2 regions of the Streptomyces sp. NPDC002779 genome follow, and region 2 is predicted to be linked to the other one. Evidence: riboswitches for the same ligand, from Rfam matches in the RefSeq annotation. Region 2 holds a riboswitch; the other holds the start of a gene.
The links. Region 2 has a riboswitch for cobalamin ahead of ACFYW5_RS31010 ((2Fe-2S) ferredoxin domain-containing protein). Riboswitches for the same ligand answer to the same signal wherever they lie in the genome.
Positions count from the first base shown of each region.

Region 1: another riboswitch for cobalamin. It lies ahead of ACFYW5_RS26260 (energy-coupling factor ABC transporter permease); the one in region 2 lies ahead of ACFYW5_RS31010 ((2Fe-2S) ferredoxin domain-containing protein).

Region 1 is NZ_JBIAQC010000010.1:5,752-9,624, forward strand. Features, by position in the region: gene ACFYW5_RS26245 (energy-coupling factor ABC transporter ATP-binding protein) at 1-184, opposite strand, end outside; gene cbiQ (cobalt ECF transporter T component CbiQ) at 181-930, opposite strand; gene ACFYW5_RS26255 (energy-coupling factor ABC transporter substrate-binding protein) at 937-1,299, opposite strand; gene ACFYW5_RS26260 (energy-coupling factor ABC transporter permease) at 1,296-2,003, opposite strand; cobalamin riboswitch at 2,033-2,216, opposite strand; gene ACFYW5_RS26265 (hypothetical protein) at 2,328-2,537, opposite strand; gene ACFYW5_RS26270 (LysR family transcriptional regulator) at 2,633-3,568, opposite strand; gene ACFYW5_RS26275 (RidA family protein) at 3,640-3,873, shown strand, end outside.
Region 2 is NZ_JBIAQC010000014.1:103,749-107,621, forward strand. Features, by position in the region: gene ACFYW5_RS31000 (ABC transporter substrate-binding protein) at 1-417, opposite strand, end outside; gene ACFYW5_RS31005 (GNAT family N-acetyltransferase) at 507-1,043, opposite strand; cobalamin riboswitch at 1,050-1,249, shown strand; gene ACFYW5_RS31010 ((2Fe-2S) ferredoxin domain-containing protein) at 1,359-1,700, shown strand; gene ACFYW5_RS31015 (ABC transporter substrate-binding protein) at 1,756-2,745, shown strand; gene ACFYW5_RS31020 (FecCD family ABC transporter permease) at 2,751-3,873, shown strand, end outside.

The DNA of each region.
Region 1 (3,873 bases), on a different contig from region 2:
ACCGGCCCGTGCGCGGCCGCAGTCCGCCGCTCAGCAGCCGCATCAGCGTGGTCTTGCCGCTGCCGTTGCGTCCGAGCAGGGCCAGCGCCCGCCCCTCGCACACCTCGAAGTCCAGCCCGTCGAGCACGACCGGCCCTTCCTCGTAGGCGTAGGACGCGCCCTGGAGGGCGACCAACTCGCTCATGACAGGGGGCCTTCCAGTACGAGGGTGAGGGCGGCCAGCGCGACGAGGAGCGCGCAGCTCGCGGCCGTGAAACGGGCGGAGACGCGGGCCTCGGGCACCAGTACGCGCAGCGTGCCGTCGTAGCCGCGTCCGGCGAGCCCGGACTGCAGCCGCACGGCCCGCTCGAAGGCCCGCACGAAGGCGGTGGCCCCGAGCCCGCCCAGGGACCGCCAGGTCGCGGCCCGCGTGGTGTGCCCGAGCCGCGCGGCCTGCGCCTCCCGGACCCGGCGCATCGAGTCCAGCAGCAGGAAACTCATCCGGTACGTCACCAGCGCCACGTCGACCACGGCCGCCGGTATCCCGGCCTTCACCAGCCGGGGCAGCAGATCCGACATCGGCGTGGTGAACGCGAACAGCAGCACGCCCAGGGAGGCCGCCGAGGTGCGCAGCAGCAACTCCCCGGCGCGCAGCGCACCGTCGTCGGCGAGGGAGACGAACCCCTGCGGCCCGCCCACCTGGACGAGCAGCGTGGCCGCACCGGTCACACAGAAACCCAGCGGCACCCGGTAGGCGCGCCACAGCTTCCGGCCCGGCACACCCGCCGGACCGAGCAGGACGATCAGGGACGTCACAAGGACCAGGGCGGCGCCCGGCCACGGCGGCAGGGAGATCGCGAGCACGGTCAGGCCGAGCCCGAGCACGGCCTTGTCCACGGGATGGCGCCGGCGCCAGCGACTGCTGTGCGCCGCCGCGTCGATCGGCAGCACCGGGGATCAGACCCCTTCGCGGTCGGACTCCCCGGCACCCCGCGCGCCCACGGCATCCCGTTCCAGCGCCCGCTGTTCACCCTGCTTGCGGCCGCGCCGCAGGCCGAAGTAGTAGCACAGGACGCCCGCGCCGAGCGCTGCCTGGAGGGCGAACAGCGCCGACTCGATCTCCCCGGAGGGAGGTTCGTACAGGGGCGAGAACCAGGGTTCGTAGTCCGGGTCGATCTCGGTGATGGCCGTCTCCGCCTCGGCGTCGGCGCCGGTGAAGGGCTCCTCTTTGTGGTCGCCGAGACCGAGGACGAGCGGCATCACCGCGAGCAGCGCCACGGCCAGCAGGAGCAGCAGGTTGATCTTCGTGTTGCGGCTCATCGGGCCACCGCCTCGCTCGACTCGGTCCGGGCCCGCTTGCCGTCGGTCAGGAGCACGCCGAGCCGGGTCAGTTCCCCCTTGCTGGACTGCACCAGCAGCCGCATCACGAGCACGGTGAGAAGTCCCTCGCTCACCGCGAGCGGGATCTGCGTGACGGCGAAGATGGAGCCGAACTTGCCGAGCGCGCCCAGGAACCCGCTGCTCGGGTCGGGGAACGCGAGCGCCAGCTGAACGCTGGTGACGCAGTAGGTGGACAGGTCGGCGACGAACGCGCCGCAGAACACGGCGCCCATCAGCGGCACGTCGTAGCGCCGTAGCAGCTTGTAGACGGCGTATCCGGCCCAGGGCCCGACGATCGCCATGGAGAAGACGTTGGCGCCGAGGGTGGTCAGGCCGCCGTGCGCGAGCAGCAGCGCCTGGAAGAGCAGGGTGATGGTGCCCAGGACCGCCATGATCGGCGGCCGGAAGAGGATGGCGCCCAGGCCGGTGCCGGTGGGGTGGGAGCAGCTTCCGGTCACGGAGGGCAGTTTGAGAGCGGACAGGACGAAGGTGAAGGCACCGGAGGCGCCGAGGAGCAGGGTGCTCTCCGGGTGTTCCCTGACCTCACGGGTGAGTGACCGGACTCCGTGGACGACGAACGGCGCGGACGCGACGCCCCAGGCGACGGCGTGCGCCGGAGGCAGAAATCCCTCGGCTATGTGCATGGCTCAGCAGACCCTCTCCAGCACCTCGTGGATGGTTGACGCGCCTTGGCCGGTCTCCTGGCTGACGGGTGACACCGCCCGTACTCCGCCTTCCCGGGTCCGAGGACCCAGTGGCTGCCCGCGAGGGCCGGAGCCGGACTTCCCGATCACAGTGGCGAGGGCCGCACCGGCATCACACCGGATTTCCCGTTCACCAAGGCGTGGTGACAGTAGTGCCTGATCAGGTCGGCTGACAAGCGCTCCCCAGGGGCGCAAGGACGGCGCACGCCCGCACACGCGCCGGGGCGCGCACCGGCGGCGCCCGGTTCCCGGGCGGGCGGGGGGTCAGTCCCAGCTGTAGCCGTCCCCGAAGTTGAGGGTGTGCTCCAGCACGTCCTCCAGCGGGTCGTTGATCTCGACGGTGTTGACCACGGTGACCACGGGCGCGTTGTTGGAGACATGCACGCCGGGGGCGTCGTGGGCGGCGGCGTCACCGGCGGCGGCGAGAACCGCGGCGGTCAGGGCGGCGGGGACGAGAGTGACGCGTACGCGCATGGCTGCTCTCCTTCGGCATCGGGGCCCACACCGTGTAAGAACCCGATCGGGAGGTACCGCGCACCCCCGCCTCGAAGTCAACCAGACCGGGCAATTCACCTGGAAGAGGCTGGCGTCCGGCGGTGCGGGCTCTCGCGGACCGGCCCGCTGACCGTCTCCAGCAGGTGGGTCACCAGTGGGTTCTCGTCGCCCTTCCGCCAGGCGACGGCGACGCGCGTGCGCGCGGTGCCGGGCCCGACCCCGCGGAAAGCGACGCCCTTCAGCCGCATACGGCGAATACCGGCCGGGGCGAGGGAGACCCCCAGACCGGTCTCGACGAGCGCGCACACGGTCTGCCACTCCACGGCGTGCTGAACGACATGAGGGGTGAAGCCCGCCGCGGTGCACAGGCCGGTGATCCGGTCGTGCAGAAGCGGTCCGGCCTCGCGGGGAAGCAGCACGAAGGGTGAGCCCGCCAACTGCGCCGGACGCACCGTGCGTTGGGCGGCCAGGGGGTGGGCGGACGGCAGCACGGCGACGAAGGGTTCGGTGAGCACCGTCCGGAACGCCAGCTCCGGGTCGGTGTCATCGGGCTCCCGCAGCAGGCCGATGTCGAGGCTCCCGTCGTGCAGGGCGGCGATCTGCGGGGTGGTGGTCATCTCGCGGATGTCCAGGTGCACGGCGGGGAACCGCTGCCGGAAGTCGCGGAGCAGGCGGGGCAGGACGGTCAGGGCGAGGGAGGCGGCGAAACCGATGCGCAGCCGGCCGGCCCGGCCCGCGCCGACGGCCCGGGCGGCGGCCAGTGCGTCCGCGAGGTCGCCGAGGGCGCGCCGGGCGGCCGGCAGCAGCTCGTGTCCGGCGGGGGTGAGGGTGACGCGGCCGGGCTCCCGGCGGAACAACGGATGGCCGACCTTCTCCTCCAGGCGACGGATCTGCTGGCTCAACGGCGGCTGCGCGATGCCCAGGCGGGCGGCCGCGTGACCGAAGTGGAGTTCCTCGGCCAGTACGACGAAGGCGTGCAGCTGGGGGAGCGGCAGTTCGGGTCGGTCCATACGCCTAGAGATATCAGCTCGCGCCGATGGTCGTATTAGACGTATTCCTGCTGGTCACCTAGCGTCGGCGCATGACAGAGCGACGTGCGATCCTCAGCGGCTCCACCTTCGAGGAGCAGATCGGCTACGCCCGCGCCGTGGTGGACGGCGACCGGGTGCATGTGTCCGGGACGACCGGCTTCGACTACGCCACCATGACGATCTCGGACGACGTGGTGGAACAGGCCGAACAGTGCCTGCGCACCATCGAAGCCGCCCTGGCGGAAGCGCGGTGCACCTTCGCCGACGTGGTGCGGGTGCGCTAC
Region 2 (3,873 bases):
GCCGGAGATCGCGGTCGGCGCCGGGTCGGCAGCGGCGGCGTGGGTGAGGGCGGAGGCGACGGCCTTCGCGGTGACCTCACTGCCGTCCTGGAAGGTGGCGTCCCTCAGCGTGAACACCCAGCTTTTTCCGCCCTGTTGGCTGCTCCACGACTCGGCGAGCGCGGGGGCCGCGGTGCCGTTGGCGTCCAGCCGGGTCAGCCCTTCGCTCACACCGAGCCGGGACAGGATGAAGGAGTCCTGGCCGCCGTACGGCGAGTAATTCTCCGTCGGCTGGAAGGCGAACGCCACCCGCAGGCGCCCGGCCTCACCCGAGCCGGAGGAGTCCGAGGACGAGTCGTCGTCAGTGGAGGCGAAGCAGCCGGAGAGCACGGGGGCGAGCAGCAGGCCGGCTATGAGTCGACGGCGGGGAGATCTCATGGTCCTCGTTCTGTCTTTCCATAGGGCGGACGTTCCCCTACGGGTCGGTCGGCCGGCAACGACCAGCATCATATGAATATGATTTTCATTTAAGCAAGCGGGATCTCGAAGTGCACCACGCCGTTGCCGCCGCCGGGCAGGTCCTCCCTCTCGTCGCAGACGGCCTTGCCCAGCGTCCGCCACAGACCCATCGCGCCGGGGGAGTGCGGGTCGGTGTGCAGGTACACGGACCGGTAACCGCCGTCCGTCCGCGCGAAGTCCAGCAGCTCTGTCACCAGTTGCCGGGCCAGCCCGCGCCGCCGGTGCTCCGGGCGCGTGTACACGCGCCGCAGCTGCGCGGTCTCACCCGACGGGTACCGCTCGGCCAGCCACCGCGGGTTCGGCGGATGGACCGGCCCCCGCGCGTCGAGCGCGGCCGTCGCGGCCACCGTCCCGTCCTCCTCGTCGACGGCGACCAGCAGGGTGTGCCGGGGCGGGGCGACGTAGAACGACCCCGGATCGATGATGTCGGCGTGCCAGCGCGGCACGTAGCCGGTGCCGAAGTCGCGGTAGACGGTGTCGAGCATCACCGCCCGCGCCTCGTCGAGGTCGGCGGCCATGGCGGCCCTGATGCGATAGTTCTGCATCTGCGCATCATATGCAGGTAGCCCTGTGCGATGATGTCCGGCGACAAGGCGACGGCGGACGAGGAAGCCGGTGTGAATCCGGCGCGGTCCCGCCACTGTGATCGGCGAGCCAGTCCCGAACAGGCCACTGCCCCAAGCCGGGTGGGAAGGCCGGGACGCGCTTCGACCCGAGAGCCAGGAGACTCACGCGGTCGCCTCCTCGACGAACCCGGGGCGGATTTCCCCGGAGGAGGGTGGTTCGGCATGCCCGTGAGGCCGGCCGAGGAGGCGTACGGCAGCCCAGTGGGCGCAGTCGGTACAAGACCGGTAACTCCGGTGCCGTGCCGGGTCGTTGTGTGCCGGGACTGCTGCTGCGGCAGTCCCGAGGTGACCGGCGTCGATCACACCGCGCAGACCGCGCGCCTGGGCGAGGTCGCTCCCGTACGCGTCTCCGCCTGCCTGGATGTGTGCGATCAGGCCAACGTGATCGTCGTGCAGCCCTCCTCCGCCGGACGGACCGCCGGGGCGCGGCCGGTCCGGCTGGGCCTGGTCAACGACCCCGCCGCGACCGAGGACATCGCCGCCTGGGCGAGCGCGGGCGGCCTCGGCATCGCTGCCCGGCCCGAGATCCTCGACCTCTACGCCTTCACCCCGCCCCGGCGCCGCGCGGCCCGCTGAGACCGGCAGCCTGCGCGCCGACCGTCCGTAGCACCCGTACGAGAGGACCTTCCCCATGACGGGCAGACGTCTGCTGTCCCCCTTGCTGGCCACGGCCACCGCTGTGCTCATCACCAGTTGCGGTGCAAACGCCCAGGACAACGCCCGGGGCTCCGACGGACCGGCCGTGAAGGGATTCCCGGTCACCGTGTCCAACTGCGGGGTGACAACGACGTTTCAGCGCCCGCCGCAGCGCGCGGTGTCCTTGAACCAGCACGCGACCGAGGTGATGCTGGCGCTCGGGCTGGAGAAGTCGATGGTCGGCACGGGCTACCTCGACGACGCGATCCTCCCCGAGTACCGGGCCGCCTACGACAAGGTCAAGGTGCTGTCGGAGCAGTACCCGTCGTACGAGACGCTGTTGGCCGCCGAGCCCGACTTCGTCTACGGCGGCTGGGCCTCCACCTTCGACGAGAAGGAGGGCCGCTCCCGTGACGCCTTCACCCAGGCCGGCATCAACACCCGCCTCAACATCGAGGAATGCCCGGCCGGGCCGGTGACGATGACCGCGATGGACAAGGAGATCCGCGAGGTCGCCAAGGTCTTCGGCGTCCCCGAGCGGGCAGAACGGCAGATCGAACGGCTGCACACCACCCTGGAGGAGGTGGACAGCAAACTCGACGGAGCGGAGCCGGTAAAGCTGTTCGTCTACGACAGCGGCGACAAGAGCGCCTTCACCGCGGGCGGCGCGGGCATCGGCAACGACATGATCGAGCGCGCCGGAGGCGTCAACCTCTTCGCCGACCTCGACAAGCCGTTCGGTGACGTGTCGTTCGAGCAGGTGGCCGAGCGGGCGCCCGAGGTCATCGTCATCTACGACTACGGCGACCAGAGCGTGGCGAAGAAGAAGGAGTTCCTGCTCGCCAATCCGGCGCTGAAGGACGTGCCCGCCATCAAGAACCGGCGGTTCGCGGTGCTGCCGCTGTCCTCCACCGTCGTGGGCGTACGGGTGCCCGCGGCCGTTGCGTCGCTGGCCCGTCAGCTCCACCCGGACCGCTTCCGGTGACCGGCGTGAGCGAACCGGCCGCCGCCGGCACCGACGCCGTCGCAACGGGCAGGACGCCGGTAACCGCCGACACGGTCGGCAAGGGCTCTGCCAGGACCGGGACCGCGCAGGCCGTCACCGGCCGCCGCAGGCTCCCTTACTCCCTGGTGCTGGCCGGGCTCGCCGCCTTGGTGGCGGTGGCGGCGACGTTCGGGATCGCGGCCGGTTCGGTCACGATCCCGGCCGACGAGGTGTGGGGCATCCTGCTCCACCACCTGCACCCCGCCCTCGCCGATGAGACGTGGCCCCCGGTACGGGAGACGATCGTCACCGACGTCCGGCTGCCCCGCGTACTGCTGTGCGCGGTGGTGGGAGCCGGCCTGACGGTGGCGGGCATGGCGTTGCAGGCACTGGTCCGCAACCCGCTCGCCGACCCGATGCTGCTGGGAGTGTCGTCGGGCGCGAGCGTCGGCGCGGTCCTGGTCCTCGTCCTCAACGTCACGCTGTTCGGAGCCTTCTCGCTGCCGCTGGCGGCGTTCTGCGGCGCGCTGGCGGCCCTGGTCGCGGTGTACTTCCTGGCCCGCTCCGGCGGACGGATGACCACCGTACGGCTGGTCCTGGCGGGCGTGGCGATGGCGGAGGTGCTGTCGGCGGTGGCGAGTTTCCTCGTGGTCACCTCCAACGACCCCCACAAGACGCAGTCGGCGATGCGCTGGATGCTCGGCGGACTGGCCGGTACCACCTGGACGATCGTGTGGATCCCGGCCGCCGTGGTCCTGATCGGTACGGCCGTCCTGCTCGGGGTGAGCCGTCCGCTGAACCTGCTGCTCGCCGGTGAAGAGGCCGCAGCCGCCCTCGGCCTGGACGTCCACCGCTTCCGTGCCGCACTGTTCACCCTGGTCGCGTTGATGATCGGCACGATCGTCGCGGTCAGCGGCCAGATCGGCTTCGTGGGCCTGATCCTGCCCCACGTCGTACGGCTCCTGGTCGGGGCCGACCACCGCCGAGCGCTCCCGGCCGCGGCTCTGCTCGGCGCGGCCTTCCTGATCGCCGCCGACCTGGCCGCGCGCACCCTGATGAGCCCCGAGGAGATCCCCGTCGGCATCCTCACCGCTCTGGTCGGCGGCCCCTTCTTCCTCTGGCTGATGC